DNA from 3 places in the Streptomyces sp. NPDC008092 genome. Region 1 is predicted to be linked to each of the others. Evidence: riboswitches for the same ligand, from Rfam matches in the RefSeq annotation. Region 1 holds a riboswitch; each other region holds the start of a gene.
What was found. Region 1 has a riboswitch for thiamine pyrophosphate ahead of ACFZB3_RS44480 (thiamine ABC transporter substrate-binding protein). Riboswitches for the same ligand answer to the same signal wherever they lie in the genome.
Positions count from the first base shown of each region.

Region 2: it holds a riboswitch for thiamine pyrophosphate, as region 1 does, so the genes downstream of both, thiC (phosphomethylpyrimidine synthase ThiC) here and ACFZB3_RS44480 (thiamine ABC transporter substrate-binding protein) in region 1, are expected to answer to the same signal.
Region 3: it holds a riboswitch for thiamine pyrophosphate, as region 1 does, so the genes downstream of both, thiO (glycine oxidase ThiO) here and ACFZB3_RS44480 (thiamine ABC transporter substrate-binding protein) in region 1, are expected to answer to the same signal.

Region 1 covers NZ_JBIBHY010000021.1:2,057-12,234, forward strand. The annotation lists gene rlmN (23S rRNA (adenine(2503)-C(2))-methyltransferase RlmN) at 229-1,335, shown strand; TPP riboswitch at 1,360-1,467, shown strand; gene ACFZB3_RS44480 (thiamine ABC transporter substrate-binding protein) at 1,540-2,610, shown strand; gene ACFZB3_RS44485 (ABC transporter permease subunit) at 2,655-4,253, shown strand; gene ACFZB3_RS44490 (ATP-binding cassette domain-containing protein) at 4,253-5,272, shown strand; gene ACFZB3_RS44495 (LAETG motif-containing sortase-dependent surface protein) at 5,356-6,063, opposite strand; gene ACFZB3_RS44500 (LOG family protein) at 6,223-7,377, opposite strand; gene ACFZB3_RS44505 (VOC family protein) at 7,591-7,998, opposite strand; gene ACFZB3_RS44510 (hypothetical protein) at 8,124-9,614, opposite strand; gene ACFZB3_RS44515 (ATP-binding cassette domain-containing protein) at 9,596-10,178, opposite strand, start outside.
Region 2 covers NZ_JBIBHY010000010.1:103,300-113,477, reverse strand. The annotation lists gene ACFZB3_RS30405 (SsgA family sporulation/cell division regulator) at 5-442, shown strand; gene ACFZB3_RS30400 (YibE/F family protein) at 575-2,173, opposite strand; TPP riboswitch at 2,245-2,422, shown strand; gene thiC (phosphomethylpyrimidine synthase ThiC) at 2,415-4,235, shown strand; gene ACFZB3_RS30390 (hypothetical protein) at 4,381-5,250, opposite strand; gene ACFZB3_RS30385 (metallophosphoesterase) at 5,432-6,520, opposite strand; gene ACFZB3_RS30380 (substrate-binding domain-containing protein) at 6,776-7,888, opposite strand; gene hisC (histidinol-phosphate transaminase) at 8,360-9,439, shown strand; gene ACFZB3_RS30370 (cytochrome ubiquinol oxidase subunit I) at 9,713-10,178, shown strand, end outside.
Region 3 covers NZ_JBIBHY010000006.1:411,155-421,332, reverse strand. The annotation lists gene pknB (Stk1 family PASTA domain-containing Ser/Thr kinase) at 1-444, opposite strand, end outside; gene ACFZB3_RS21845 (thiazole synthase) at 710-1,504, opposite strand; gene thiS (sulfur carrier protein ThiS) at 1,510-1,722, opposite strand; gene thiO (glycine oxidase ThiO) at 1,719-2,888, opposite strand; TPP riboswitch at 2,886-2,997, opposite strand; gene ACFZB3_RS21830 (FAD-dependent oxidoreductase) at 3,175-4,407, shown strand; gene ACFZB3_RS21825 (Rv2175c family DNA-binding protein) at 4,555-4,920, shown strand; gene thiE (thiamine phosphate synthase) at 4,954-5,601, shown strand; gene metF (methylenetetrahydrofolate reductase [NAD(P)H]) at 5,720-6,643, shown strand; gene ACFZB3_RS21810 (hypothetical protein) at 6,700-7,719, shown strand; gene ACFZB3_RS21805 (FAD-dependent oxidoreductase) at 7,741-9,249, opposite strand; gene ACFZB3_RS21800 (DUF4126 family protein) at 9,297-9,911, opposite strand.

The DNA of each region.
Region 1 (10,178 bases):
ACCGCAGTGCTCACGGCGACGACGGCGGACGGCAGCGGCACTCGGCGGCCCGGCACGGTGCCGATATAGGACGATCGAACCGCGTCACCAAGGCGTGCCCGCATCTTCTATGCGCCGGGTCTGGGCCGCCCGAGGCCGACCAACGCTGACAACCGGCACCTGCGGGTGACCACTCCCACTTCGGTCTGGCCTGGGCTGCCGGAGTCGATCTGCGACACTGGTTGGGTTATGCCTAAGCCCGGAGAACTCACTTTCGTCGCGCCGCGCGGAGCCAAGAAGCCGCCGCGGCATCTCGCTGATCTCTCGCCTGCCGAGCGCAAGGACGCGGTGGCCGAGGTCGGGGAGAAGCCGTTCCGTGCCAAGCAGCTCTCGCAGCACTACTTCGCGCGGTACGCGCACGACCCCGAGCAGTGGACCGACATCCCGGCCGGGTCGCGGGACAAGCTGCGGGAGGCGTTGTTCCCCGAGCTGATGACGGTCGTACGGCATCTGTCGACCGACGAGGGGACGACCCGCAAGACGCTGTGGCGGCTGTTCGACGGCACGCTCGTCGAGTCGGTGCTGATGCGGTACCCGGACCGGGTGACCATGTGCATCAGCTCGCAGGCGGGGTGCGGGATGAACTGCCCCTTCTGTGCGACCGGGCAGGCGGGTCTGGACCGGAACCTGTCGACCGCCGAGATCGTCCACCAGATCGTGGACGGGATGCGGGCGCTCAGGGACGGGGAGGTGCCGGGCGGGCCCGCGCGGCTGTCGAACATCGTCTTCATGGGGATGGGCGAGCCGCTCGCCAACTACAAGCGGGTGGTCGGAGCGATCCGGGCGCTCACCGATCCGGCTCCGGACGGGCTCGGGCTCTCGCAGCGCGGGATCACCGTCTCGACCGTCGGACTGGTGCCGGCCATCCACCGGTTCGCCGACGAGGGCTTCAAGTGCCGGCTGGCGATCTCGCTGCACGCCCCCGACGACGAACTGCGCGACACCCTCGTCCCCGTGAACACGCGGTGGAAGGTGCGCGAGGTGCTCGACGCCGGGTTCGAGTACGTGGAGAAGAGCGGGCGCCGGCTCTCCATCGAGTACGCGCTCATCCGCGACATCAACGACCAGGCGTGGCGCGGGGACCGGCTGGGGCGGCTGCTCAAGGGCAAGCCCGTGCACGTCAATCTGATTCCGCTGAACCCGACGCCCGGTTCGAAGTGGACCGCGTCGCGGCCGGAGGACGAGAAGGCGTTCGTCGAGGCGATCGAGGCGCACGGTGTGCCGGTGACCGTCCGGGACACCCGTGGGCAGGAGATCGACGGCGCCTGTGGTCAGCTCGCGGCCACCGAGCGGTAATCTGAGGGCCGCAGGTACATCTTCATATTCCGACAGGGGAGCGCCACAGCGCTGAGAGTGCGGCAATCGGGCCGCAGACCCTCTGAACCTCGCCCAGGTCATTCTGGGTAGGAAGTTCGGTCATCACTCAAGCTGTTGCGCCCTGCCCGCACACCGCGGGCAGGGCCGCGTCTCTTCCTGGTCAACCCCAGGAGGAAAACACCAGTGCACACAAGGACCTTCTTGGCCGCAGCCGTCGGGCTCGGCCTCGTCACGCTGTCCGCGTGTTCGTCGTCGTCGGGCTCCGAGGCCGACTCCAAGACCGTCACCCTGGTCAGCCACGACTCGTGGGCCGTCTCCAAGAACGTGCTCAAGGACTTCGAGAAGCAGTCCGGCTACCAGGTCAGGGTCCTCAAGGACGGCGACGCCGGGCAGGCCGTCAACAAGGCGATCCTGACCAAGGACAACCCGCAGGGCGACGTCTTCTTCGGCGTCGACAACACCCTGCTGTCCCGCGCTCTCGACAACGGGCTCTTCCAGCCGTACGAGGCGAAGGGTCTCGACCAGGTCGGCACGGCCTACCAGCTCGACGCCGACAAGCACCGGGTCACGCCCATCGACTACGGCGACATCTGCGTCAACTACGACAAGGCGTACTTCAGCAAGCACAAGCTGACCCCGCCGGAGTCGTACGCCGATCTCGTCAAGCCCGAGTACAAGAACCTCCTCGTCACCGAGAACGCGTCCACGTCCTCGCCGGGGCTCGGCTTCCTGCTCGGCTCGGCCGCGCAGTACGGGGACAGCGGGTGGCAGGGCTACTGGAAGCAGCTCAAGGCCAACGGCGTCAAGGTCGTCGACGGCTGGGAGCAGGCCTACAACGACGAGTTCTCCGGCTCGGCCGGCGGGAAGAAGGCGGGCGGCGACCGGCCGCTCGTCGTGTCGTACGCCTCCTCGCCGCCCGCCGAGGTCATCTACGCCGACCCGAAGCCGAGCACCGCGCCCACCGGCGTCGCGACCGGCACCTGCTTCCGGCAGATCGAGTTCGCCGGGCTGCTGAGCAACGCCGCGAACACCAAGGGCGGCAAGGCGCTCATCGACTTCCTGGTCTCCAAGGAGTTCCAGGAGGACATGCCGCTGAACATGTTCGTGTACCCGGTGGTGAAGGGAGCGAGCGTGCCTGCCGAGTTCACCGAGTACGGGCCCGCCGCCCAGGACCCCGAGACCATGGCGCCCGACAAGATCGCCGCCAACCGTGACCAGTGGGTCAAGACGTGGACGTCACTCGTACTGAAGTAGCCGCGGCGGCCGGCCGGCGCGGGAGCGCGGCTCGGCTCGGGCTGATGCTCGTGCCGGTCGCGTTCTTCGCCGTCTTCTTCGCCTGGCCGGTCGCGGCGATCGTGACGCGCGGGCTGAGGGTCGACGGGGTGTGGCGGTTCGGGCGCGTCGCCGATGTGCTGGCGCAGTCCGACATCCGGCACGTGCTCTGGTTCACCACCTGGCAGGCGCTCGCCTCCACCGCGCTCACCCTGCTGGCCGCGCTGCCCGCCGCCTACGTCTTCGCCCGCCTCGACTTCCCGGGCAAGCAGGTGCTGCGGGCCGTGGTGACGGTCCCCTTCGTCCTGCCGACGGTGGTGGTGGGGACCGCCTTCCTCGCACTCGTCGGACGGGGCGGGCTGCTGGACGAGCTGTGGGGCGTACGGCTCGACACCACCGTCTGGGCCATCCTGCTGGCGCACGTCTTCTTCAACTACGCGGTCGTCGTACGGACCGTGGGCGGGCTGTGGGCCCAGCTGGACCCGCGGCAGGAGGAGGCCGCCCGGATGCTCGGCGTCTCCCCGGCGGCGGCCTGGCGGAAGGTCACCCTGCCCGCGCTCGCGCCCGCCGTGGCCGCCGCCGCGCTGATGGTCTTCCTGTTCACGTTCACCTCCTTCGGCGTGGTGCAGATCCTCGGCGGGCCGACGTTCTCCACCCTCGAAGTGGAGATCTACCGGCAGACCTCCGAGATCTTCGACCTCTCCACGGCGGCCGTCCTCACCCTCGTCCAGTTCGCCGCGGTCGGCGCGATCCTCGCCGTGCACGCGTGGACGGTACGGCGGCGGGAGAGCGCGCTCAGGCTGGTGGACCCGGCGGTGACGGCCCGCAGGCCGCGCGGGGCCGGGCAGTGGGCACTGCTCGGCGGGGTCCTCGCCACCGTCGCGCTCCTCCTCGTCCTGCCGCTGGCCGTGCTGGTACGGCGGTCGCTGGACGGCGGGCTCGGGTACTACCGGGCGTTGGGCGACGCCGACGGCGGGACCTTCCTGGTCGCGCCGATCGAGTCGGTCGTCAACTCGCTGCAGTACGCGGTCGTCGCCACCGCCGTCGCCGTGCTGATCGGCGGCCTCGCCGCCGCCGCGCTGGCCCGGCGGGACGCGGGGCGCCTCGTACGGGGGTTCGACGCGCTGCTGATGCTGCCGCTCGGGGTGTCCGCCGTGACCGTCGGCTTCGGGTTCCTGATCGCGCTCGACAAGCCGCCGCTGGACCTGCGCCAGTCCTGGATCCTCGTCCCGCTCGCGCAGGCGCTGGTCGGCGTGCCCTTCGTCGTACGGACCATGCTGCCCGTGCTGCGGGCCGTGGACGAGCGGCTGCGGGAGGCGGCGGCCGTGCTGGGGGCCTCGCCCTGGCGGGTGTGGCGGGAGGTCGATCTGCCGTTGGTGCGGCGGGCGCTGCTGATCGCGGCGGGCTTCGCCTTCGCGGTGTCGCTGGGGGAGTTCGGGGCGACGGTGTTCATCGCGCGGCCCGACAACCCGACCCTGCCGGTCGCCGTGGCCCGGCTGCTGTCCCGCCCCGGTGATCTCAACTACGGCCAGGCGATGGCCCTTTCCACGATTCTGATGGTGGTGTGCGCGGTGGCGCTGCTGGTCCTTGAGCGGCTGCGGACCGACCGGACGGGGGAGTTCTGATGCTGCTGACCCTGGACGCGGCGACCGTGCGGTTCGGCGGGCGGGCCGTGCTCGACGCCGTCGGCCTGGCGGTGGCCGAGCACGAGGTGGTGTGCGTGCTCGGGCCGAGCGGGAGCGGCAAGTCGACGCTGCTGCGGGCGGTGGCGGGGCTGCAACCGCTCGACTCCGGGCGGGTGTTGCTCGACGGGCACGACCAGGCTCGGGTGCCGGCGCACCGGCGCGGGGTCGGGCTGATGTTCCAGGACCACCAGCTGTTCCCGCAGCGGGACGTGGGCGCGAACGTGGCCTTCGGGCTGCGGATGCGTGGCACCGGGAAAGCGGAACAGACGGCGCGGGTCGGGGAGCTGCTGGAGCTGGTGGGACTTCCGGGAGCGGCCGGGCGGGCCGTCGCCGGGCTCTCCGGCGGTGAGCAGCAGCGGGTCGCGCTCGCCCGGGCGCTGGCGCCCCGGCCCCGGCTGCTGATGCTCGACGAGCCGCTCGGGCAGCTCGACCGCTCGCTGCGGGAGCGGCTCGTGGTCGAACTCCGGGAGCTGTTCGGGCGCCTGGGCACCACCGTGCTGGCGGTGACGCACGACCAGGGCGAGGCGTTCGCGCTGGCGGACCGGGTGGTGGTGATGCGGGACGGGCGGATCGCCCAGTCCGGCACGCCCCTGGACGTCTGGCAGCGGCCCGCGGACGAGTTCGTGGCCCGCTTCCTCGGTTTCGGCAACGTGGTCCCGGCGACCGTCGAGGGGACGGTCGCGGTGACGCCCTGGGGGAAGGTGCCGGTGGCCGAGGGCGCCGGGCAGGGGACGCGGACGCTGCTCGTCCGGCCGGCCGGCGTACGGCTCGTCGCGGCCGACGCGGGGCTGCCCTGCACGGTGGCCGCCCGCACCTTCCAGGGCACCCATGTCACCGTCCACCTCCAGCCCCAGGACGGGCCCCGCCTGGAGGCGGCCTGCGCGCTGCGGGAGGCCCCGGAGGCGGGGGACGCGGTGGGCGTCGAGTTCGACGCGGCGGAGACCGTCGTACTGGACTGAGGGGTTCGCCGGTACGGCCGAGGCCCGTCCCCCGGGGATACGGGGACGGGCCTCGACGGTGTACGGGTGGAGCGAGCGGCGGGTCAGTTGCCGCTGTGCGCCCCACGACGGCGCATGCCGAACCAGACGGCTCCGCCGCCGACCGCCACGAGCGCGGCGGCGACACCGGCGATCAGGCCGGTGTTGGAGTTGGCACCGGTCTCGGCGAGGTTCGACTCACCGACGGCCGGGGACGGGGCGTTGTCCGTCGTGGAAGCCGGGGCGGTGGTGCTGTCCGAGGCGGACGGGGTCGGGGAGTCCGACTCGGCCGGGGTGGTCTCGGTCGCCGACGGCGACGGGGTGGTGGTGCCCGTCGGGGAGGGGCTGGAGGTCTCCGCGGACTTGCACGCCGTCGACGGGGTCGTCAGGTTGGGCGTGATGTTCGTGTCGATCTTGATGCCCTTGGTGTCGACCACCACGTGGACCCGGTACTCCGCGTTCGGCTGCCAGTCCTCGGCGAAGGAGACCGTGGTGCCGCCCTTGGAGCCCTTGACGGTCTGGGCCTCGCCGACCTGCTTCGCGTCGGCGCCGTTGTTCTCCAGGAAGACGGTGATGGTGGCCGGAGTACCGGAGGCGTCGATGTCCTTGACGTTGATGACACCGTTGCTGCCGTCGCACGTGGCTTCGGCGGAGAAGTCGGAGATGTTGCACGCGAGGGCAGTGCCGGAGGCGGTGAACGCCAGCGCGGCCGACGCGGCGGCAACTCCCAGGACGCGCACGGAACGACGTGCACTGCGGCGGGATATGGACACGTTTGTCCTTACTGAGTGCATAACTGAGGGGGGCTGAGGGGGAATTGACGCGACAGTGAGGTGAGGCATCAGGATCCCCAAGAGTCCCTCAGGTCTATAAGTGCGCCGTAAGTAGTGTCAACGCATATGCGGTCCACAGGTGTTGACTTTGCCTTCTGTTTAATTGGTGAGACGTTTCAGCGCTTGTGAAGCTTGCTCGATCCGGTCAACCAGGGCGATACGGGACGCCATCGGCCGGTCCCCTGCGAGCGAGGTCAGCAGCTGCCAGGCAGGCAGCCGCTCGCTCCAGTGCGCCTCGTTCACGAGCACCATCGGGGTCGGTTCGCCGCGTGACTCGTAGTAGTTGGGCGTCGCGTTGTCGAAGATCTCCTGCACGGTCCCGGCGGCGCCCGGCAGGAACACCACACCGGCGTTGGAGCGGGCCAGCAGGCCGTCCTCGCGGGTGGCGTTGGCGAAGTACTTGGCGATGTGCGCGGCGAAGGCGTTCGGCGGCTCGTGACCGTAGAACCAGGTGGGGATCCCGACCGAGGGACCGCCGTCCGGCCAGCGCTCGCGGACCTCGAAGGCGGCGCGCGCCCAGTCGGTGACCGACGGCCGGAACGACGGTGCCTTCGCGAGGAGTTCCAGGGCCTCGTCGAGCATCCCGTCGTCGAAGGGCGCCGCGTACGCGCCCAGGTTCGCCGCCTCCATCGCGCCCGGGCCGCCGCCGGTCGCCACCGTGAAGCCGGCCCGCGCGAGTTCCCGGCCGAGCCGGGCGGCACCGGCGTACTCCGCCGTGCCGCGGGCCATCGCGTGCCCGCCCATCACGCCCACCACCCGGGCGCCGACGAGGAGTTCGTCCAGCGCGTCGGAGACCGCGTCGTCGTGGATCGAGCGCAGCATCGAACCGAATATGTCGCCGTCCGCCCTGGTCTGCTGGAACCAGGCGTACGAGCGGGCGTCCGGGGTCGCCTCGTACCCCGCGTCGAGCGAGTCGAACAGCTCGCCGGGCGTGTAGACGAAGGCGCGGTAGGGGTCGAAGGGCAGGTCCGGGACCGGCGGGAACACCAGGGCACCGGACGCGCCGGCCCGGGCGGCGGCCTCCGGGGACATCGGGCAGCCGAGGAAGACGGCGCCGGCGGTGTCGGCGGTCAGCAGGACGTCCGTACGGTCTGTCAGATCGACGGCCTGGATCCGGTACTGGGCGAGCGTCCCGTGCGCGGCGACGACCTCGTCGAACTCGGCGAGGGACTCGATCTCACGGTCGCGGGCGGCCCGGTGCGGCGACGCGGGCCAGGGCTGCGGGGGGTTCGGCTGGGCGGGTGTCGGATGCACCCGCCCATGCTAGGTCCCGGCCCCGGGCCGCTGCGGGGCCGTCCGTGGCCGCTCCGTCGTACTTGGCCGGCTCCCCTCGGGGACCCGGCTCTCAAGGACGAGGACGACGCGCGGTGCAAGTGGAGCCCGGCGCCCGTCGATCTGCCGTGAAGGTGCCGTGAACGGCATGGGCCGTGCTCGTCCGCACGGGCCCATGCCAGGTACCGGCGGGGCTCAGCCCTGGACCGCCGCCGGGTCCATCCACATGACCTCCCAGCTGTGGCCGTCGAGGTCCTCGAAGGAACGGCCGTACATGAAGCCGTGGTCCTGGACGTCGTCGTTCGCCGTGCCGCCGGCCGCGACCGCCTTCCCCACCAGCTCGTCGACCTTCTCGCGGCTCTCCGCGCTCAGGCAGATCAGCACCTCGCTGGTCTTCGTCGGGTCGGCGATCTCCTTCTTCGTGAAGTCGGCGTAGCGCTGCTTGCTCAGCAGCATCGCGATGATGGTGTCGCTGATCACGACGCAGGAGCAGTCGTCGTTGCTGAACTGCGGGTTGATCGAGTAGCCGAGCTCCGTGAAGAACGTCCGCGACGCGGCGACGTCGTCGGTGGCCAGGTTCACGAAGATCATCTGCTGGTACATGGGGGTCTCTCCCTCGGGTGTCGTGCCGTTCGTGGGGACAGACCGGGGGGCCCGGCGAAAGTCATCGCCGGGACCGATTTTCGGGGCCGGTTTTTTCGAACGGCTCGTCCAGCGCGTACGGCCTTTCAGCGGGCGAGCGGGAGCGCGGCGAGTTCCGCGATCAGCAGGGTGAGAGGGCCGAAGAGGGCCAGCAGCGCACCGGCGCGCAGGGCCGCCGCGCTGCGCAGAACGGTCGCCGGAGCGCCCAGGCGGAGCAGGGCCGCGGTGGTGCCGGCGCGGGACTGGCGGGCCTCCATGGCGGCGGTGAGGAGGGTGGCGAGCGTGCAGCCGGCCACCACGAGGCCGCCGAGAGTGGTGAGGGGGCCGAAGGCGGGGGCGCCGCCTTCGTCGCCGTGGAGGGCGGTGGCCGCGAAGGCGGCCGACGCCACCGCGCAGACGACGCCGAGGGGGCGGCCGATGCGGGTGGCCTCCGCCATCAGGACGCGGCCGGCCAGGAGGCGGCGGGCGCCGGGGCGGACGGACTGGAGGAGGCGGCCGCAGAGGTGGGTGAGGCCGGGGGCGGCGAGGACCAGGCCGAGGGCGGTGAGCGCCCAGCCGGCGAGGACGCCGGCGGGGCCGGTGGCGAGGCCGCCGGGGAGGGTGGTGTGGGGGGTGGTGCCGGTGACGGCGGCGGAGGATTCCACGGCGAGGCCTGCGGCCAGTACGGCGATGCCCCAGGGGAGGGCGGGGGGTGGGGTGGTGGGGAGGTCGGGTGCCTGGGCCGGGGTGTTCTCGGTGCTGTCGGCCTGGGCCGGGGGGTGGGGTTCGCTTACCGGCGCTTGCAGGGTGCCGTCCGCGCCCACCCGTGCCGCCCCAGCGGCACGACTGCCCGCGGATTGCGTGGGCTGCGTGGGCTGCGTGGGCTGCGTGGGCTGCGTGGGATGAAGAGGGTGAACGGGCTGGGCTGGGGGCTCCGTCGTGGGTGTGGGCTTGGTGGTGGTGGTCGTCGGGTTGCGGAAGAAGCCGGCGCCGAAGCGGCCGTAGGTGCCGAAGGTTTCGGGTTTCGGGGTTTTGCCGTAGGCGCCGAAGCGGCCGTAGACGCGGGTGCGGGTGCCGGGGTGGGGCAGGTCGCGTGGGCGGAGGGTCACTGCGACCGTGGCGGGGGCGAGGACCGGGAGGGTGGCCAGGAGGGTCAGGGCCGCCGGGACGGGCAGGGACTTGCCTGCCGCCAGGAAGTCCTTCGCCGCGCCGTCGAAGGGCATGCCCGTGAGGTCGCCGCGCAGGTGGAGGAAGACCAGGAGGGCCAGCAGGGAGCCCAGGGTGCAGGCGAGGGCCGTGTTGAGGGCGGCGATCGCCATCAGGCGGGCCGGGCCCAGGCCGAAGGCGGAGAGTCCGGGGCGCGGCCTGGCGCCGGGGTCGGTGCGGGCCACCGCGACCGCGAGGTACACCGTGCTGGCGGCCGGGATCGCGCACCAGGAGAGGCGCAGGAGCGCCGCGGTCGAGCGGTCCGGGTGGGTCAGCGCGTAGCCGAGGGCGGAGAGGAGGAGGAAGCCCGTGCCCGCCGCCGCGGCGGCCACCAGGAGGCGGCGCAGGTGGACGGTCGGCCGGGCGGCGCGGGTCAGACGGAGACTGAGCACTCGGCCCGGCCTTCCGCTTCGGGGACCGGCGGCAGGTGGACCGTGTTCACCCGGCGGCCGTCCAGGAGATCGACCTTGCGGTCGGCGAGGGCGGCCGTCTCCGGGTCGTGCGTGGCGAGGACGACCGTGATGCCGTGCGAGCGGGCCGCCGTGGTGAGGGTGCGCAGGACGTGGGCGCGGTCGGCGCGGTGCAGCGGGGCCGTCGGCTCGTCGGCGAAGAGGACCGTGGGCGCGGGCGCGAGGGCGCGGGCGATGGAGACGCGCTGGCGTTCGGCCTGCAGGAGTTCGGCCGGGTGCTTGCGTGCCTTGTCGCCGACGTCGAGGCGCTCCAGCCACTCCAGCGCGGCCACCTTGGCCCGGCGGCGGCCGGTGCCGCGCAGCATCAGGGGCAGGGCGGTGTTCTCCCAGACGTTCAGCTCGGGGACGAGGGTCGGGGCCGGGTCGATCCAGCCGAAGCGGTCGCGGCGCAGCCGTTCCCGGGCGAACGGGCCCATCCGGTGCACGGCCTTGCTGTTGAACCAGACCTCGCCGCCCTGCGCCGGGACCAGACCGGCCAGGCACCTC
Region 2 (10,178 bases), on a different contig from region 1:
GGCAATGCGCGAGTCCGTACAAGCAGAAGTCATGATGAGCTTTCTCGTCTCGGAGGAGCTCTCCTTCCGCATCCCCGTGGAGTTGCGCTACGAGACCTGTGATCCCTATGCCGTCCGGCTCACCTTCCATCTGCCCGGGGACGCCCCGGTGACCTGGGCCTTCGGCCGGGAACTGCTGATCGACGGCGTGGGGAGGCCGTGCGGGGAGGGCGATGTGCACATCGCGCCCGCCGATTCCGAGGTGCTGGGTGAGGTGCTGATCCGGCTTCAGGTCGGCGGCGACCAGGCGGTGTTCCGGTCCTCCGCGCCGCCGCTGGTGGCGTTCCTCGACCGTACGGACAAGCTGGTGCCGCTCGGCCAGGAGGGCTCGCTCGCCGATTTCGACGCCCACCTCGACGAGGCGCTGGACCGCATCCTGGCCGAGGAGCCGAGCGCCGGCTGAAGCGTGCGTCACGGCACGGGGCCGCGCGCCGCTCGTCCGGGCCGCACGAGGACGCGCAGGAACGCTTCTCCACCGGTGCACCGTCGGCGCCCCAACTCGTGGACGGCCTTCTCCCGGGCCGTCCACCGCGCCTCACCGCTTGCGGCGGCGCCCCCGCCCGCCGCGCGCCGCGGCCGGCGCGGCCTCCACGGGCACGGCCGCCTCGGCGCCCGGCCGGTCGGCCGACACCACCAGGGCCGCGAGCAGCGTGGTGACCGGCACCGAGGCGACCAGGCCGATCGAGCCGACCAGCGTGCGCACGATCTCCTCGGCCACCAGCTCGCTGTTGGCGACCGTGGCCACACTGCTCTGCGCGATCGAGAAGAGCAGCAGCAGGGGGAGTGCGGCGCCCGCGTAGGCCAGCACGAGGGTGTTGACGACAGAGGCGATGTGATCGCGGCCGATGCGGATGCCCGCCCGGTACAGCCCACGCCAGCCCATCGTCGGGTTGGCCTCGTGCAGCTCCCAGACGGCCGAGGTCTGGGTCACCGTCACGTCGTCCAGGACACCCAGCGAACCGATGATGACACCGGCCAGCAGCAGGCCGCTCATGTCGATCGAGGGGTACAGGCCGTGGATCAGGCCGGTGTTGTCATCGGTGTTGCCGGTGAGCGCGGCCCAGTCGATGAACTCCGAGCCGAGCAGGCCGATCAGGCAGAGCGAGACCAGTGTGCCGAGCACCGCCACCGAGGTCCTGGCCGACAGCCCGTGGCAGATGTACAGGGCGATCAGCATGATGGCGCTCGACCCGACCACCGCCATCAGCAGCGGGTTCGAGCCCTGCAGGATCCCCGGCAGGATGAACATGGTCAGCACCAGGAAGCTGACGGCCAGCGCGACCAGCGCCATCACGCCGCGCAGCCGGCCCACCACCACGACGGCGAGCGCGAAGATCCCGGCGAGCAGCGCCATCGGGAACTTCCGGTTCACGTCGGTGACCGAGTACTGCAGGTCCTTGGGTGCGGAGGGCTCGTACGCGGCCACCACCTGCTCGCCCTCGTGCAACTGCCGCGACTGGTCGGGCTGCACGATCTCGGTGAAGGTACGGCCCTTGTCCTTGCCGGTGTCGACCCGGACCGTGGCCTTCTTGCAGGTGCTGTCCTCCTCCTTCGAGGAAGTGCCGTCGGTGGAGGCGTCGCCGGTCGAGCCGCCTCCGGAGGCGTTGACCGACTTGCAGCTGACCGAGACGACCTTGGTGACCGTCGCCGCCTGCGTCTGGCGGTCGAAGCCGACGCCGGTGCGCTCGTGCGGCGGGGCACCGCCTGGCCACAGCACCACCAGGCCGACCACGACCGCGGCGGTGAAGGGGATGAGGATCGCCGCGATGACCTTCCGCAGATGCTTGGAGACGGGCGCGGCGGGACCGTGGCTGTGGCTGTGGCTGTGCCCGTGCGAGTGGCCATGACCGCCGCCGGGCCCGGAGCCGCCCTGTTCGGGGCCTGCACCGGGCGAATGGCCATGAGACCGGCCGTGGGGCGCGTGGCCCTGTGCCTCGGCGCGGCCGTGGGCATGGCCGTTGTCGTCATGCCGGGCGTGGCTGAGGGCCTGCCCGTGGCCGTACGGCTCGCCCTGCCCGTGGATGTGTCCGTCACCGGCACCATGGCCCCCGTGGCCGGTTCCGCCGCCCTGCGTGGCGCCGTTGCCGCGCCGCGGGTCGGGGGGCGGATAGGGGTGCTGCTGTGTCGAGGTCACCGCCCGATCATCGCAAGAACGGCAGGGGCCCTCTGTTCACCGCGCCCGAATTGACGCTAGCGTGGAGGCACCTTTGCACACGCGGGAGCTCGGAGCACCGGGCTGAGAGGGCGCTGACCTCCGTATTCGCGATGTTTCACGTGGAACGAGTGATGTTTCACAGGAAATGCCGCCCGACGGAAGCCGCTGCGTCGACCGCTGAACCTGTTACCGGGTAATGCCGGCGTAGGGAGTAGGTCTCATGACCAACAAGGACGTACGCACGCCTGCCTTCGGCCAGGACGAACAGCCCATTGCGGGCGAACCGTCCCCGGAGGCCGGGAAGTCCATCGGCTGGCACAAGGGGTATGTCGAGGGCTCCCGCCCCGACCTGCGCGTGCCGGTCCGTCAGGTGCATCTCACCAACGGGCAGTCGGTCACGCTCTACGACACCTCGGGCCCGTACACCGATCCGCTCGTCGAGACCGACGTCCGCAGGGGACTGCCGCCGCTGCGGGAGAACTGGATCGTCGCCCGCGGTGACACCGAGGAGTACGCGGGCCGTCCCGTCCGTCCCGAGGACGACGGGATCAAGCACACCTCGCCGCGGGGTGGCCTGCGCAACCTGGACGCGGTCTTCCCGGGCCGTCCGCGCCAGCCGCGCCGCAGCCGGGGAGGCGAGGCGGTCACGCAGCTCGCGTACGCCCGCCGGGGCGAGATCACCCCGGAGATGGAGTACGTGGCCATCCGCGAGAACGTTTCTCCCGAGGTGGTCCGCGAGGAGATCGCGGCGGGCAGGGCCGTACTGCCCGCCAACGTCAACCACCCGGAGATCGAGCCGATGATCATCGGCAAGCGGTTCCTGGTGAAGGTCAACGCCAACATCGGCAACTCCGCGGTCACCTCCTCCATCGAGGAGGAGGTCGAGAAGATGACCTGGGCGACCCGCTGGGGCGCCGACACGGTCATGGACCTGTCCACCGGCCGCAACATCCACACCACCCGCGAGTGGGTGCTGCGCAACTCCCCCGTCCCCATCGGCACGGTGCCGCTCTACCAGGCGCTGGAGAAGGTCGACGGCCGGGCCGAGGAACTGACCTGGGACATCTACAAGGACACGGTCGTCGAACAGGCCGAACAGGGCGTGGACTACATGACCGTCCACGCGGGCGTGCGTCTGCCGTACGTGCCGCTCACGGCCAACCGCAAGACCGGCATCGTCTCGCGCGGCGGCTCGATCATGGCGGCCTGGTGCCTCGCGCACCACAAGGAGTCGTTCCTGTACGAGAACTTCGAGGAACTCTGCGAGATCCTCGCTGCCTACGACGTCACGTACTCGCTGGGCGACGGGCTGCGCCCCGGCTCCATCGCGGACGCCAACGACGAGGCCCAGTTCGCGGAGCTGCGCACGCTCGGGGAACTCAACCGGATCGCGAAGCGTTTCCATGTACAGACGATGATCGAGGGCCCGGGCCATGTCCCGATGCACAAGATCAAGGAGAACATCGACCTTCAGCAGGAGATCTGCGATGAAGCTCCGTTCTATACGCTCGGCCCGCTGACCACGGACGTCGCGCCGGCGTACGACCACATCACCTCCGGCATCGGTGCCGCGATGATCGCTTGGTGGGGCACGGCGATGCTCTGCTATGTCACGCCGAAGGAGCACCTGGGCCTGCCCAACCGGGACGACGTCAAGACCGGCGTCATCACCTACAAGATCGCAGCCCACGCGGCCGACCTCGCCAAGGGCCACCCGGGCGCCCAGGACTGGGACGACGCGCTGTCCGACGCCCGCTTCGAGTTCCGGTGGGAGGACCAGTTCAACCTCGCCCTGGACCCGGACACGGCCCGCGAGTTCCACGACGAGACGCTTCCGGCGGAGCCGGCGAAGACCGCCCATTTCTGCTCGATGTGCGGGCCGAAGTTCTGCTCGATGAAGATCAGCCAGACCATCACGGAGCGGTTCGGTGGTGCGGCGGCTGAGGGTGCGTCGCCCGAGGAGGTCGCGGAGGGGATGCTCCAGAAGTCGAAGGAGTTCGCGGCGAGCGGGAACCGGGTGTATCTGCCGATCGCGGAGTGACGGCGGGTCCGTGAGTGTGCCGGAGACCTGGGGAATGCGCTGCCGCGATCGCGCAGAGGGGCGGTGGCGTCATGCCGAGGACCGGGGTGGGCACGGCCGGGCCGGGTGTCCGGCCTGCGCCCCCTGGCCGGGGGCGCAAGCCGGGTTATTCCGGCTGGTGTTCCGGGCCTCCGAAGTCCGGGCTGGTGTAGTCCGGGCTGGTGAAGCTCGGGCGGGGGGCGGGGGCGGAGCCGTTGTCGGTGCTGAAGCCGGGGCGGTCGTAACCGAGGCGCGGCATCCGGCCCGCCGGGCCCGACGGGGCGGTACGGCGCAGTCCGGCCGTGCCGGTGTCGGCGGCCAGCGCTTCCCGCAGGAAGGGCAGGATGCCGCGCTCCAGCAGGGCGTCCCGCCAGGCCTCCCGGGCCTTGGCCACCTCCCCGCCGGGTTCGCCGTAGGCTCCGGCCTCCAGCGAGGGGCTGTTGCGCAGTGCGGTGAGCAGCAGTCCCGCGCCGGCCATGATGATGGCGGCCGCGGTCACGACGCCGAAGACCCAGCCCGCGGTGAGCATGGTCTGGGCGAACGCCGGCGCCGGGTCCAGCATCTTCAGGACGTAGCCGACGAGCAGGAAGATCGCGGCAGCGGTGCCGGCCAGTACCGGCGCCAGGACCAGGGCGAGGGCGAATCCTCCGGCGCCGGTGGTCTCGGCGGCCTCGCCGAGGGTGGTGGCGAGCCCCATCGCGCCGCCCGCGCCCGGCTCCGCGGAGCCGGACTCGTGGACGGCGGCCGGGGTGGACCGCGCCGGGTTGCGCAGTTCCTCGCGGACCTTCACATAGTGCTGGTACTCGGTCGCCGCGGCCGCCGCGATCAGTGCGGTGGCGTTGAGCGCCATGGTGCGCAGCTGTTCGGTGTTCAGACGCTGGCCTATACCGGCCAGTTCGGGACGGTACGGGGCGGAGCGCAGCGCCTCATCGAGGATCCGCTCGTATTCCTGGCGGTCCTCGCTGTGCAGGTGCTGCGGAACGCTGTTCATGTGCATCCCCCGATGCTCCGTAGGGCTGGTAGCTCGCACGCCGGCGAGCCGTCGGGCAGAAACGGAGGGGAGCCTGCTACGGATAAACCGATGGTAGAGCCGTTACGGCACGCGGTGACAGGGGGTTGCCGGAAATTGGGGGTGGCCCGTGTGTGACGTCGGGGGGATGAAACTGCCCGTCTGACGCTCAGGTGTTCAGCGGGAGTTGCCTCACCAGCAGCTTTCCGGCCATGGTCACGCCGCCGTCCATGGCGATGGCGAGCCCGTCGGCGTAGACGTGCGGTCCCTCGACAACGGGGCCGCTGCCCTCTTCGCCCTCTTCGGAGCCGACTTCGCCCAGCAGATAGGGAATCGGGCTGTGCCCGTGAACGATGCGGGTACCGCCGTACGTATCGAGGAGGGAACGGACGGCGTCTGCACCCCCCTCGTCGCGGAAGGAGAAGCGCTTGGTGAACTTCCGGAACAGATCCCACACCTCGTCCGCGTCGTTACGCGTGATGGTCTCGCGGACGGTGTCGTTGACCGCCTCGATCGAGTCGCCGTAGTCGAGGTAGGCGGTGGTGTCGGAGTGGACCAGCAGGTAGCCGTCGACCTCCTCGACGGCGTCCAGCCGGGCCATCCACTGCAGGTGGTGGTCCTGGAGCCGGTCCATGTCGGTCTTCTGGCCGCCGTTGAGCAGCCAGGCCGCCTGGAAGGTGGCGGTGCCCGCACCGGAGTTGACGGGGGTGTCGCCGAACCGCTTCGCGCCGAGCAGCAGCAGCTCGTGGTTGCCCATCAGGGCCTTGCAGTAGCCGCCGGCCGCGGCCGCCTCGGCGGACAGCCGCATCACCAGGTCGATGACGCCGATACCGTCCGGACCCCGGTCGGTGAAGTCGCCGAGGAACCAGAGCCGGGCGGTGCCCGCGCACCACTGCCCGTCCGCGTCGATCAGGCCCTGCTCCCGCAGCGCGGCGAGCAGCTCGTCGAAGTACCCGTGCACGTCGCCGACGACGTACAACGGGCCGGGACCGTCCGCGGGCTGCGCGGCCGGGGCGGCGGCCGGTTCGACGGGCGTCTGGAGCGTGTCGCCGCGGTTGATGACCGGCAGGTCGCGCTGGGTGGGCGTGTACCCGTCCGGATACCCCTCGGGGTACATGTCGTCGAGGGGCGGGACGACGTCACCGGGGTGGGTGCTGGCGACGTACGGACCGGTCTCGTTGACGTACCCGGGCACCCGGAAGTCGCGCAACGTCGCCGTCCGCTCCGTCTCGGGTCCCTGACCGGCCCCCTGAGTCATCAGACCCCTCCACCATCGCGCCGCATCTGCACCGCTTCGGACTGCCTGGTCGCAGCGGCCCGCGGTGTCGTGGGCCCATCATAGGAATGCCCGTCGCGCCGTGTGATGACCCAGGGGTGGTGAATCCGGGCAGGACTCCAGTTCAGCGTGGCTTTCGCCCCGGTTGGGCAGGGGTTCGACCACCCGCCGATCGGCTGCCGGCCGTCGTGCGACGACGCCCGGCAGCCGCGCCGCCCCGTTCTCCGCGTGTCCGTGCTACCCCTCCTCGGGTGCCCGCGGCGGGCTGACCGTGGTGCGCTGCGTGCGTCGCTGGGAGGAGGTACGCACGATCAGTTCGGTCGGTATCACCTGCTCGACCGGCTGGTCCGAATCGACCCCCTCGATCGCGTCGATGAGCAGCTGCACCACCGCCGTGCCGATGCGGCGCGGCTTCAGGGAGAGCGTGGTGATGGGCGGCTCGGTGTTGGCGTACACGGTCGACTCGCTGCAGCACACCAGGAGCAGGTCGTCGGGGACGCGCAGCCCGTAGCGGCGGGCGGCGGCCAGCAGGTCGGTGCCGTTGGGGTCGAACAGCCCGTAGACGGCGTCGGGGCGGTCCGGCCGGGCGAGCAGCCGGTCGGCCGCGACGGCGCCCGCGCACGGGTCGTGCGCCGGGTAGGCCTCGTAGACCGGGTCCTGGCCGACGCGCTCGCACCAGCGCAGGTAGGCGGTGGTCGACAGGTGCGTGTACGTGTCCGTGGTGGTGCCCGTGAGCAGGCCGATCCGGCGGGCTCCCGCGTCGGCGAGGTGGTCGAGGATGCCGAGCACGGCGGCCTCGTGGTCGTTGTCCACCCAGGCGGTGACCGGGAGCGAGCCGGCCGGGCGGCCGTCGGAGACCACCGGCAGGCCCTGCCGGACCAGTTCGCTGACCACCGGGTCCTGGTCGGAGGGGTCGATGACGACCGTGCCGTCCAGGGCCACGTTCGACCACACGTCGTGCCGTGAGGTGGCGGGCAGGATGACGAGGGCGTAGCCGCGGGCGAGCGCGGCCGAGGTGGCGGCCCGCGCCATCTCGGCGAAGTACGCGAACTCGGTGAAGGTGAAAGGTTCATCCCCGTACGTCGTCACAGTCAGGCCGATGAGGCCGGACTTGCCGGTACGGAGGGTGCGGGCGGCGGCCGAGGGGCGGTACCCCAGCCGGTCGGCGACCTCTCTGACGTGGCGGCGGGTGGCATCCGGGAGCCGCCCTTTGCCGTTCAGGGCGTCGGAGACGGTCGTGATGGAGACTCCGGCGGCGGCGGCGACGTCTCTGATGCCCGCCCGGCCCGGCCGGCTGCCTCGCCGAGAGGTTTCCGCGCGGCTCACCTGGTGCTTCCCTGCTGCTGTCATGGCGAGCCGATAGTAGGGCTCATGCGGTGGGGTAGTGCGGACGCATATGCACGCGTTGACAGGCACGTTTCTGCAAGGTCAATATGGGTCAACTACCTTAGAAAGAAAGTCAGTTGAACGATCCAATGGTAGGACGTGACTTGTCGGCACGCATGGGCCTGCCAAGTGCCCGATGTTTCGAAGAGGTCTCAACTCACCTGCACGGGTGATGCGCGCTACGGCGTGAGCCACCGGCGCGTAGATATATGTAAGGCGCGCCCCCGATAAATGCGCCTTCGTACGGTGATGCCCGTGATGCCAGTGGTACGGATGAGGTTCGCCGTTCCGGCTCCCCCGTCCTCGCGCCGCGGTGCCGGTCCGGTTCTTCGTGCCCTCTTCCGCAGTACGCAGCGGCGCCGAATCCTCATAAGGTGAGCAGTATTGGATGCCGGCGGCGCGGACGGTCCGCCGGTGGTCGCGAGGAGGACTGCGGTGAGCGAGACGAGCCCCAAGCTGCGCACCGAGCTGGAGGGTATCCCCACCTACAAGCCGGGCAGGCCGGCGGCGGCCGGCGGCCCGGTCGCGTACAAGCTCTCCTCCAACGAGAACCCGTATCCCCCGCTGCCCGGCGTGATGGAGTCCGTCACCGCGGCCGCCTCCTCGTTCAACCGCTACCCGGACATGGCGTGCACCGGGCTGATGAACGAGCTCTCGGACCGCTTCGGCGTGCCGCTCGGGCACCTGGCCACCGGCACCGGGTCGGTCGGTGTCGCCCAGCAGCTGATCCAGGCCACCAGCGGGCCCGGCGACGAGGTGATCTACGCGTGGCGGTCTTTCGAGGCTTATCCGATCATCACGCAGATCAGCGGTGCCCGGTCGGTCCAGGTGCCGCTCACGCCCGGTGATGTGCACGACCTGGACGCGATGGCGGACGCCATCACCGACCGCACCCGCCTGATCTTCGTCTGCAACCCCAACAACCCGACCGGCACCGTCGTGAAGCGGGCCGAGCTGGAGCGGTTCCTGGACCGGGTGCCGAGCGACGTGCTGGTGGTCCTCGACGAGGCCTACCGGGAGTTCATCCGCGATCCCGAGGTGCCGGACGGCGTCGAGATCTACCGTGAGCGGCCGAACGTCTGCGTACTGCGGACCTTCTCCAAGGCGTACGGCCTCGCCGGGCTGCGCGTCGGCTTCGCGATCGCGCACGAGCCGGTGGCTGCGGCGCTGCGCAAGACGGCGGTCCCCTTCGGCGTGAGCCAGCTCGCCCAGGAGGCGGCGATCGCCTCGCTGCAGGCGGAGGACGAGTTGCTGGGCCGGGTCGGCTCGCTGGTGTGCGAGCGGCAGCGCGTGGTCGGGGCGTTGCGCGGGCAGGGCTGGACGGTGCCGGAGACCCAGGCCAACTTCGTGTGGCTGCGGCTGGGGGAGCGGACGACGGCCTTCGCGCAGCTCTGCGAGGAGCACGGTGTGGTCGTCCGGCCGTTCCCGGGCGAGGGCGTGCGGGTGACCGTCGGCGAGACCGAGGCGAACGACATCTTCGTGAAGGTGGCGGAGGCGTTCCGCAAGGAGCTGTAGCGCCCGAGGGACCGCACGGGAGGCTCCCCGCGGTCCGGAGCTGTCAGACGTGCGGGGCCGCACGGCCGGGACGAGGGCCGAGCGGCCCCGTTCGCATGCCCCGCAGGGGCCGGACGGCTCAAGTGCGACCCCCCTTCGATGTTCGAGAGTGAGTGCGCCATAATGGCTTGTGAATGTGAATGCATTCACAAGCGCGTCCCGTTTGCTCCGTGATGTACGTGACAAATGGGGGCACATGCCGCTGTATCACGGCGACGTAAGGAGACTGACGACGTGGACCTGGCTCTGGCGCCGGAGACACTGGCGCGCTGGCAGTTCGGCATCACCACCGTCTATCACTTCCTGTTCGTCCCGCTGACGATCTCGCTGGCCGCCCTCACGGCCGGCCTGCAGACCGCCTGGGTGCGCACGGAGAAGGAGAAGTACCTCAGGGCGACCAAGTTCTGGGGCAAGCTCTTCCTGATCAACATCGCGATGGGTGTGGTCACCGGCATCGTGCAGGAGTTCCAGTTCGGCATGAACTGGTCCGACTACTCGCGTTTCGTCGGTGACATCTTCGGAGCCCCGCTCGCCTTCGAGGCGCTGATCGCCTTCTTCTTCGAGTCCACCTTCATCGGGCTGTGGATCTTCGGCTGGGACAAGCTGCCCAAGAAGATCCACCTGGCCTGCATATGGATGGTCTCCATCGGCACGATCCTGTCCGCGTACTTCATCCTCGCGGCCAACTCGTGGATGCAGC
Region 3 (10,178 bases), on a different contig from region 1:
CAGCACGTTCTCGGGCTTCATGTCCCGGTGCACGAACCCGGCCCGGTGCGCGGCGCCCAGCGCGGCCAGCACCGGCTCCAGGATGTCCAGCGCGGCCCGCGGCTGCAGCGCGCCGCGCTCGCGCAGCACGTCACGCAGGGTGCAGCCGGCGATGTACTCCATGGCGAGGTACACGTACGACCGGTCGGCGCCCTGGTCGTAGACCTGGACGACGTTCGGGTGGGCCAGTCGGGCGACCGACTTGGCCTCCCGGATGAACCGCTCCACGAAGGACACGTCGGCGGCGAGCGCCGGGTGCATCACCTTCAGCGCGAGCACACGGTCCAGCCGGATGTCCAGAGCCCGGTAGACCGTGGCCATCCCGCCGACGGCGATCCGCGCGTCGACGCGGTACCGGCCGTCTAGCACCTGCCCGACGAGAGGGTCCTGAAGGGTCGTATCCACCCAGCGAGTGTACGAGCACCGGCTGACACCCCCACAGGTGAGACCGCTTTCCCCGGGGGACTGCAGCGCACCTGTGACGCTTTGCACCTGGCTGAAATATGCACCTGTCCGCCTGTGGCCGCCGACGGCGACCGGCTCCGGGCAGGCTTCCCGCCTCCCACCAGCGGCCGCCGACGGCGCTCGGCCCCCGCGGGAGAGTCCTGCTTGTCAGCACACGGTTTCGGGCGGTGCGTGGGTGGGAGAGCACGCGGGAGCGGGCCGGCGTTCAGAACGCGGGGCGCTCGGGGTCCAGCACGGCCCGGCCCTCCGCGGGGGACGACGCCTCCGCGAGGTACCGGCGCGGAATCCGCCCCGCCAGCCGGGCCAGCCGCCCCGCCTCCACCCCGGCCCGCATGGCGTGAGCCATCCGCTCGGGATCCTGCGCCCGCGTCACCGCCGACGCCAGCATCACCCCGGCACACCCCAGCTCCATCGCCAGCGCCGCGTCCGACGCCGTACCGGCTCCCGCGTCCAGGATCACCGGCACGCGCGCGTGCTCGACGATCAGCTGGAAGTTGTGCGGGTTGCGGATCCCGAGCCCGGACCCGATCGGCGACCCCAGCGGCATCACCGCGGCGCACCCCACGTCCTCCAGCTTCCGGGCCAGCACGGGATCGTCGTTCGTGTACGGCAGCACCGTGAACCCGTCGTCCACCAGCGTCTCCGCCGCGTCGAGCAGCTCGACCGGGTCCGGCAGCAGGGTCCGCTCGTCGGCGATGACCTCCAGCTTGACCAGGTCGGTGCCCAGCGCCTCCCGCGCCAGCCGGGCCGTCAGCACCGCCTCGCCCGCGGTGTAGCACCCGGCCGTGTTGGGCAGCACCCGGATCCCGAGCCGCTCCAGGACCGACAGCACGGAGCCCCGTACCCCCGGGTCCACCCGCCGCATCGCGACCGTGGTCAGCTCGGTCCCGGACGCGACCAGCGCCCGCTCCAGCACCTCCAGGCTCGGCGCGCCCCCGGTACCCATGATCAGCCGGGAGGAGAACGTCGTACCCCCGAGGACGAACGGATCGTCGGCCATGGCGCTCAGCCTCCCTGCACGGCGGTCAGGACTTCCACCCGGTCGCCCTCGGCGAGCCCGGTCGTCGCCCACTGCCCGCGCGGTACGACGGTCTCGTTGACGGCCGCGGCCACCCCGGAGGGCGCGGGGGTCAGGGACCGTACGAGCGAGTCGAGAGCGGTGCCCGGGGCGATCTCCCGGCGCTCCCCGTTGACGGAGATGGTGACGGAGATGTTCATGCGGTCTGCTCCACGAGTGCGGCGGGAACGAGGTCGAAGCGCCTCGGCGTGAACGGACGGGCTTCCTCCGGCAGCTCGCCGCCGGCCAGCAGCTCCGCCATCACGTCTCCGGTGACCGGTGTGAGCAGCACCCCGTTGCGGTAGTGCCCGGTGGCCAGCAGCAGTCCGTCGAGGCGGGTCGGCCCGAGCAGCGGTGCGTTGTCGGGGGAACCGGGGCGCAGTCCGGCCAGGGTCTCGGTCAGGGGCAGCTCGGTGATCCCGGGCACCAGCTCGTGCGCGTCGCGCAGCAGCTCGTACACGCCGCCCGCCGTGACCGTCGTGTCCCAGCCGAGCTCCTCGCTGGTCGCGCCGACGACCAGCTCGCCGTTCTCCCGGGGCACCAGGTAGACGTTCCCGCCGCGCACCACGGCCCGTACCGTCCGGCTGAGGAACGGCGCGTACCGCGCGGGCACGGTCAGCCGCAGCACCTGCCCCTTCACCGGCCGCACCGGCGGCAGCACGTCGTCCGGCACGCCCGCCAGCCGCCCGCTCAGGCTCCCGCCGGCGAGCACCACCTGTCCGGCGCCCAGGGTGTCACCCGTGCGGGTGCGGACACCGGCGGCCCGACCCCGTTCCACCTCCAGGCGCTCGGCCCAGTCGCGGTGGAAGGCCACCCCGGCCCGCTCGCACGCGGCCACCAGCGCGGCCGCCAGCCGGCGCGGGTCGATCTGGTGGTCGCCGTCCACCCGCAGCCCGCCGCGTACACCCGGCGCGAGCATCGGCTCCAGGCGCCGGCACTCCCGCCCGGACAGCCACTCGGACTCCAGGCCCGACTGCTGCTGGAGGGCGTGCAGCTCGCGCAGATGGGCGCGGTCGTCGGCGTCCAGCGCGACCGCGAGCGTGCCGCAGCGCCGGTAGCCGAGGTCGTGGCCGGTCAGCTCGGTCAGCTCGGCGGCGAAGGCGGGGTAGCGGCGCGCGGAGGCCAGGTTGAGCCCCAGCAGGGTCTGCTCGCCGTAGTGCAGCTCGGTGACCGCGGCCAGCATCCCGGCCGCGACCTGCGCGGCCCCGCCACCGGGCGCCGGGTCGACCACGGCGACGTCGAGCCCGCGCTGAGCCGCTCGCCAGGCCGTGACCAGGCCGATGATTCCGCCCCCGATGACGAGGACGTCGGACGTATGTGAGGACATGGGCGTCCAGCCCCTCCCTTCGCCGGCATGACCCGGATCAGGTTCGTACGGTCGGAGGCCGCCAGCCTCCCTCTCAGCCCGGTGCGTCCGGGCTCCCGCGTGTGCTTCCCCGCCACCCTAGCCCGCGGAGCTCCGCCCTTGTAAGACGGCCTCGGACGGCGCCGCGGACGGCCCGGTGGACGGCCCTGAGTACGGCCCTGAGTACGGCCCTGTGGAACAGGTCACTCGCCGCGACCGCTGACTGACTCTTTGTCAGTTGTCTATCGTTCTTGTCTATGGTGATCACGTGAGCGAGCAGACGCAGCGACGGAGCACGTCACAGACGCGGCGCGTGGTCGTCGTGGGCGCGGGGATGGCCGGGGTGCAGACCGCCGTCGCCCTGCGCGAGCAGGGGTTCACCGGAACCGTCACGCTGATCGGCGCCGAGCCGCACCAGCCGTACGACCGGCCGCCGCTCTCCAAGGCCGTGCTGCTCGGCAAGTCGGAGGGCTCCGCCTTCGAGGTCGACTTCGAGGCGCTCGGCATCGAGCTGGCGCTCGGCCGGGACGCCCTGGGCGTGCGCACCGCCGACCACGAGCTGGACACCGAGGCCGGCCCGGTGCCGTACGACGTCCTGGTCCTCGCCACCGGCGCCGAACCGATCACGCTGCCCGGCACCGAGGGTGTGTCCGGCGTCCATCTGCTGCGCACCCTGGACGACGCCGAACGGCTGCGGCCCGTGCTCGCCCGGCAGCACGACATCGTGGTCGTCGGCGCGGGCTGGATCGGCGCCGAGTTCGCCACCGCGGCCCGCGAGGCCGGCTGTGCGGTCACCGTGGTCGAGGCCGCCGACCGCCCGCTCGCGGGAGCGCTCCCCGCCGAGGTCGCCGCGCCGATGGCCGCCTGGTACGCGGACAGCGGCACCGACCTGCGCACGCACGCGCGCGTGGCAGGCGTCGAGCCCGGCGCGGTGCTGCTCGACGACGGCTCGCGGCTGCCCGCGGGCGCCGTCGTGGTCGGCATCGGCGCCCGCCCCGCCACCGCCTGGCTGGCCGGCTCCGGCATCGAGCTGGGCACCCGCGGCGACGTGCTGGCCGACGACCGTCTGCACAGCAGCGCCCCGGACGTCTACGCGGTCGGCGACTGCGCCTCGTTCCCGTCCGGCCGCTACGGCGAGCGCCTGCTGATCCACCACTGGGACAACGCCCTCCAGGGCCCGCGCACGGTCGCCGCCAACATCCTCGGCGAGACCGACGCGGTCTACGACCCGGTCCCGTACTTCTGGTCGGAGCAGTTCGGCCGCTTCGTGCAGTACGCGGGCCACCACGCCGCGGCCGACCGGCTGGTGTGGCGCGGCGACCCGACCGGCCCGTCCTGGAGCGTCTGCTGGCTCCGTGACACCCGCCTGGTAGCCCTGCTGGCGGTAGGCCGCCCCCGCGACCTGGCCCAGGGCCGCCGCCTGATCGAGGCAGGCACCCGAATGGCCCCCGAGGCCCTGTCCGATCCCGGTAATCCGCTCAAGAACGCCACGACCGCTTGAGAGCGCCCTGAGGGAAACGCGCCCCGAAGGGGCGCGGGGCCGTATCGATATGCGGCTCCGCCGCGTGGGCGCGACCAGCCCCCACGGCGCCGCACCCGGACCACCACCCATCGCGGCGGCACCGACGATGCGCCTACCCTTGACCCCGTGACCGAGATTGACACCAAGACCGATGCTCTCGTCCCCGCCTGGCTCACCCTCCCCGACATCGCAGAGATGATGGATGTCGAGGTGACGCGCGTGCGGCAGCTGGTCAAGGAGGGCCAGCTCATCGCCGTCCGCCGCGGTGAGAACAAGGCACTGCACGTCCCCGCCGCCTTCATCGACGGGGACAAGGTCGTCAAGGGCCTGACCGGCACCTTGACGCTCCTGCGGGACGACGGCTTCACGGACGAAGAGATGCTGGAGTGGCTCTTCACTCCCGACGCGACCCTGCCCGGCACCCCCGCGCAGGCGCTCAGCGAGAATCGCGGCACGGAGGTGAAGCGCCGCGCCCAGGCGCTCGCCGTCTGAGGCAGCCAGTACCGACACAACGGGGGACCACCGATGACCGACACCGCCCGCGCCCAGCTGGCCGACGCCCGGCTCTACCTGTGCACGGACGCCCGTAAGGAGCAGGGCGACCTCGCGGAGTTCCTGGACGCGGTCCTGGCGGGCGGTGTCGACATCGTGCAGCTGCGCGACAAGGGCATGGAGGCCGCCGAGGAGCTTGAGCACCTCGCCGTGTTCGCCGACGCCTGCGCCCGGCACGGCAAGCTGCTCGCGGTCAACGACCGCGCCGACGTGGCCCACGCGGCCGGCGCCGACGTGCTCCACCTCGGCCAGGGCGACCTGCCGGTCCCCGCCGCCCGCGCGATCCTCGGCCCGGACGTCCTGATCGGCCGCTCCACGCACGCCGGGTCCGAGGCCGCCGCGGCCGCCGTCCAGGACGGGGTGGACTACTTCTGCACCGGCCCCTGCTGGCCCACCCCCACCAAGCCCGGCCGTCCCGCCCCCGGCCTCGACCTGGTGCGGTACACCGCGGCCCTGGGCACCGACCGCCCCTGGTTCGCCATCGGCGGCATCGACCTCGGCAACCTCGACCAGGTGCTGGACGCGGGCGCCCGCCGGGTGGTCGTCGTCCGCGCGCTCACCGCGGCCGACGACCCGGGCGCGGCCGCGGCCGAGTTCGCGAAGCGACTGCGGTCGGCGTGACGCACCGTCCGTCCCGGCTGTCCGGAAACATGTCCAGTATCCGGACGGGAGGCCGACAAACCGGGCGAATTTCCCGAGCGCGGTTGGGTCCCTGTCCGCCCCTGGCTAACCTGCGAGTATGGCCCTAGGAACCGCATCCACCAGGACTGACCGCGCACGCACCGTGCGCGACATGCTCGCCACCGGCAAGACCACGTACTCGTTCGAGTTCTCGGCGCCGAAGACCCCCAAGGGCGAGCGGAACCTGTGGAGCGCGCTCCGGCGGGTCGAGGCGGTCGCCCCCGACTTCGTCTCCGTCACCTACGGTGCCGGCGGCTCCACCCGCGCGGGCACGGTCAAGGAGACCGAGCAGATCGTCGCGGACACCACGCTCACCCCGGTCGCCCACCTCACCGCGGTCGACCACTCGCTGGCCGAACTGCGCAACATCATCGGCCAGTACGCGGACGCCGGGATCCGCAACATGCTCGCGGTGCGCGGCGACCCGCCCGGCGACCCGATGGGCGACTGGGTCGCGCACCCGGAAGGCCTGACCTACGCGGCCGAACTCGTCCGGCTCATCAAGGAGTCGGGCGACTTCTGCGTGGGCGTCGCCGCCTTCCCGGAGATGCACCCGCGCTCCACCGACTGGGACACCGACGTCCGGCACTTCGTCGACAAGTGCCGCGCGGGCGCCGACTACGCCATCACGCAGATGTTCTTCCGGCCCGAGTCGTACCTTCGCCTTCGTGACCGGGTCGTCGCGGCCGGCTGCGAGACCCCGGTGATTCCGGAAATCCTGCCCGTCACCAGTGTGAAGATGCTGGAACGGCTGCCCAAACTCAGCAATGCCGCCTTCCCGGACGCCCTGAAAGAGCGGATCCTCACAGCGAAAGACGATCCGGCGGCGGTACGCTCCATTGGCATCGAACATGCCACGGAGTTCTGCGCGCGGCTGCTGGCCGAGGGAGTGCCAGGACTGCACTTCATCACGCTCAACAACTCGACGGCGACGCTGGAAATCTACGAGAACCTGGGCCTGCACCATCCCCCGCGGGCCTAGACCGGCCGCACCGGAGTACGACACACTGCGTAGCGGTCACAGGGAGAGGGGCGTACATGGGCTGGACGGTCCTCTACGTAGCGTTCGGCATCGTCGCGCTGTGGTTGCTCGGCGAGGTGCTGCTGCAGTACAAGGCGCGGCTGCGCTGGCGGCTGCTCGCCTTCGTCGGTTTCCTCGGGGTCGTCTTCGGTGTCCTGATCCCGTCGGTCATCGTGATCGGTGTCGGCGCGATCGCCTTCGCGGTCGGCCAGACCTACGTCACGCTGTCCTTCCGCCGCGGCTTCGAGGCAGGCTGGGCGGTCAAGCGTCCCGGTGCGGACGGTGACGGCGGCGGCCTGACCAAGCGCCGCCGCGGCGAGCCGGACGAGGACGCGGACCCGGGGCCGGAGGCCACCGACCCGGACGCGGCCGACGCCGCCTACGCCGAGCAGCAGGGCGCCTACGCGGCGGCCGGCGGGAATCCGTCCTACGGCGGTGACGAGTACGACCGCGACGACGTCTTCACCCCGGCGGCCCGCACCATGGAGCCCGGCGCGGCCGAGGCCGCCGCGGTGTACGAACCGCAGCCGATGCCCGACGACACCGGCTCCTACGGCGTCTACCGGGACTCCGGCTACGCCGCCACCGGCGACCAGCAGGCCGCCTACGCGACCGCCGGCCAGGACCAGGCGTACGCCGCCCAGGGCACCGACCAGAACTACGCCTACGACTACTCCGGCTACGGCCAGCAGCAGCAGTACGGCTACGACACGAGCGGCGGCCAGCAGCAGTACGCCAACTACTCCGACCCGTACATCGGCAACCAGACCTACGGCGGCGCCGGGTACGACCAGTCGTCGTACGGCACCCAGCAGTACGACCAGCAGGGCTACGCCCAGGGCCAGTACGGGAACGGCACCGGCGGCTACGGCGAGACCCCGGCGGGCGGGGTCTGGGTCCCGCAGCAGCGCGCCGACGAGACCTACGGCGGCGAACTCCCGCAGGAGCAGCAGTACCCCTACCAGGGCCAGGGCGACGGACAGGGACAGCAGCAGGGCCACCAGGGCAACGGGTACGACGAGCAGTACCGTTTCTGAAGCCTTCCCGCGGCGCCCGGCTCACTGCGAGCCGCGGAACTCCGGTCCCTCCACGATCAGCCCGGCCACCAGCGCCCCCGACATGCCGGCATGCGCAAGCCCGCCACCGGGGTGCGACCAGCCGCCGACGGTGAACAGGCCCGGTACCGCCGTCGTGTTGGCGGGGTGCAGCACACCCTCCGCCGCGGCCAGCGCGGGCGGTGGCACCGCACCGCCCAGGGCGCCGGTCTCCCGCCCGGTGTCCACAGGCGTGCGGACCTCGCGCCACAGCACCCGCTCGCGCAGCCCCGGCACGGCACGCCCGGCGGCGGCGACCATTCGGTCCGCGAAGGCGTCGGCGGCCCCCGGAGCGGTCCAGTCGTACCAGGCCGCCGACGGCACCGTCGCCGTCACCACCAGTGACTCGTGCCCGGCGTCAGGACGCAGGGCCGGGTCGTCCGGCCGGTCCACGACGACCGTCGGCAGGTCTGGCAGCTCCCCGTGCCCCAACAGGTCCAGGTCGCCCTCGGCGTCCGGGCCGTGCACCACCGTGCGGTGCACGGCGGCCGGTTCCCGCGCGCCGCGCAGCGCCAGGCACACCACCACCCGGCCCAGGTAGCGGTCCTCGGCTTCCGGGCGCACGTCCTGCGGGCCGTACAGCTCCCTGCCCGCGACCAGGCGGCCCAGCCGCCACGGCCCCGTACCGACGACGAAATCCGCCTCCGCCACCGTGCTGTCGGCCAGCTCCACCCCGGCCGCCCGGCCGTCCTTCTCCAGGATCCGCACGACCTCGGCGCCGAAGACGAACTCCACCCGCCGCTTCACACACCGCTCGTACACCGCGCGGGCCAACTCCCGTATGCCGCCCCGCACGTACCAGGTGCCGAAGGCGTGCTCCAGGTACGGCAGCACGGCCGCGCTCGCGGGGGCGACCCCGGGATCGATGCCGTGCGCGAGCGCGTAGCCGTCCAGCAGCTCCCTCAACCGCAGGTCGCGCAGCTCCCAGGCGCCGATCTCGTAGAGGGTGCTCGCCCGGCGCGTGCGCAGCAGCTTTTTGTGCGGGACCGACGGGTACGGCTCGCGCTCGGCCAGCACCTGCCAGTTCGGCCACAGCGGCTCCTCCAGGAGCGGGCGCCGGGTGCGGTCCCAGGCCTCCCGGGCCCGCACCAGGAAGTCGCCCCAGCGCTGCCCGGCACCGGCACCGAGGGCCTCGTCCAGGGCGGCGACGACGCCCGCCCGGGACGCGTTCGGCAGGGACACCTCCGTGCCGTCCGCGAAGACGTGCCGGGCCGACGGGTCCACCTGGACCAGCTCGACACAGTCCTCCAGCGGCTCCTTGCCGGTCTTGACGAACAGGTCGCGGTACACGGCGGGCAGCGGCAGCAGACCCGGCCCGGTGTCGAAGGCGAACCCGTCACGCTCGAACCGGCGCACCCCGCCGCCGTACGTGTCCGTACGCTCGTACACCGTCACCCGGTGGCCCGCGACGGCCAGCCGGGCGGCCGCCGCCATGGCGCCCATCCCGGCGCCGATCACCGCAATCCGTCCCATGCCCGCGACTTTATCGACCGCCACCGACAGTCCGGACCGGCGGGCCGTCAGCCGGGCGGCCGCCCCACCTGCGCCGCGAGCCGCCGTTCCTCCCGGCGCTGGGCCCGGCGGCGCCAGAAGCGCCGGATCCGGGAGACCAGGAACACCAGCACGATCAGGCCGGTGGCCAGCAGCACCGCCGCGACGACCGCCGCGGCCAGCGGGTGGAACATCGCGAACGACACGATCCCGGCGACCCCGAGATCCTCGGCGAAGCTCAGCACGATGTTGCTGAACGGCTCCGGCGAGGTGTTGACCGCCATCCGGGTCCCGGCCTTCACGGTGTGGCTGGCCAGTGCCGTGGAACCGCCGACCAGCCCGGCCACCACGTCGTTGACCGAGCCGCTGTGACCGGCGAGCAGCGCCCCGACCCAGGCGCCCGCCAGCGGCCGGACCACCGTGTGCACGGAGTCCCAGACCGTGTCGACGTACGGGATCTTGTCGGCGACCGACTCGCACAGGAAGAGCACGCCCGCGACGATCAGCACCTCGGGGCGCTGCAGCGTCTCGGGGACGTCGTCGCTCAGGCCCGTAGCGCCGAAGAGACCGAGCAGCAGCACCACCGCGTAGGCGTTGATTCCGCTGGCCCAGCCGCTGGTGAAGACCAAGGGGAGTACCGACACGGACGCGATCGTAACCAGTCCGGGGCCGTCCGTCCTGGGCCTCCGTGCGCAGACCTGAGTACGGATACCCAGGCACCGAGTTGAGTACGCGTACGGATGGGCCGCGACCTGCGGGAACGGGAGAGTGGAGACACGGAAAGGGGCGCGGGTCCGGCACCGCCGACACGGGGCGGCGGAACGGCACCGGCGCTCTTGCCCGCTCCTTCCGCCGATTCGCGTCGGCGGAAGCGAGACACGGGGGAGAGGGGACCCGGGGGAACGACGGGA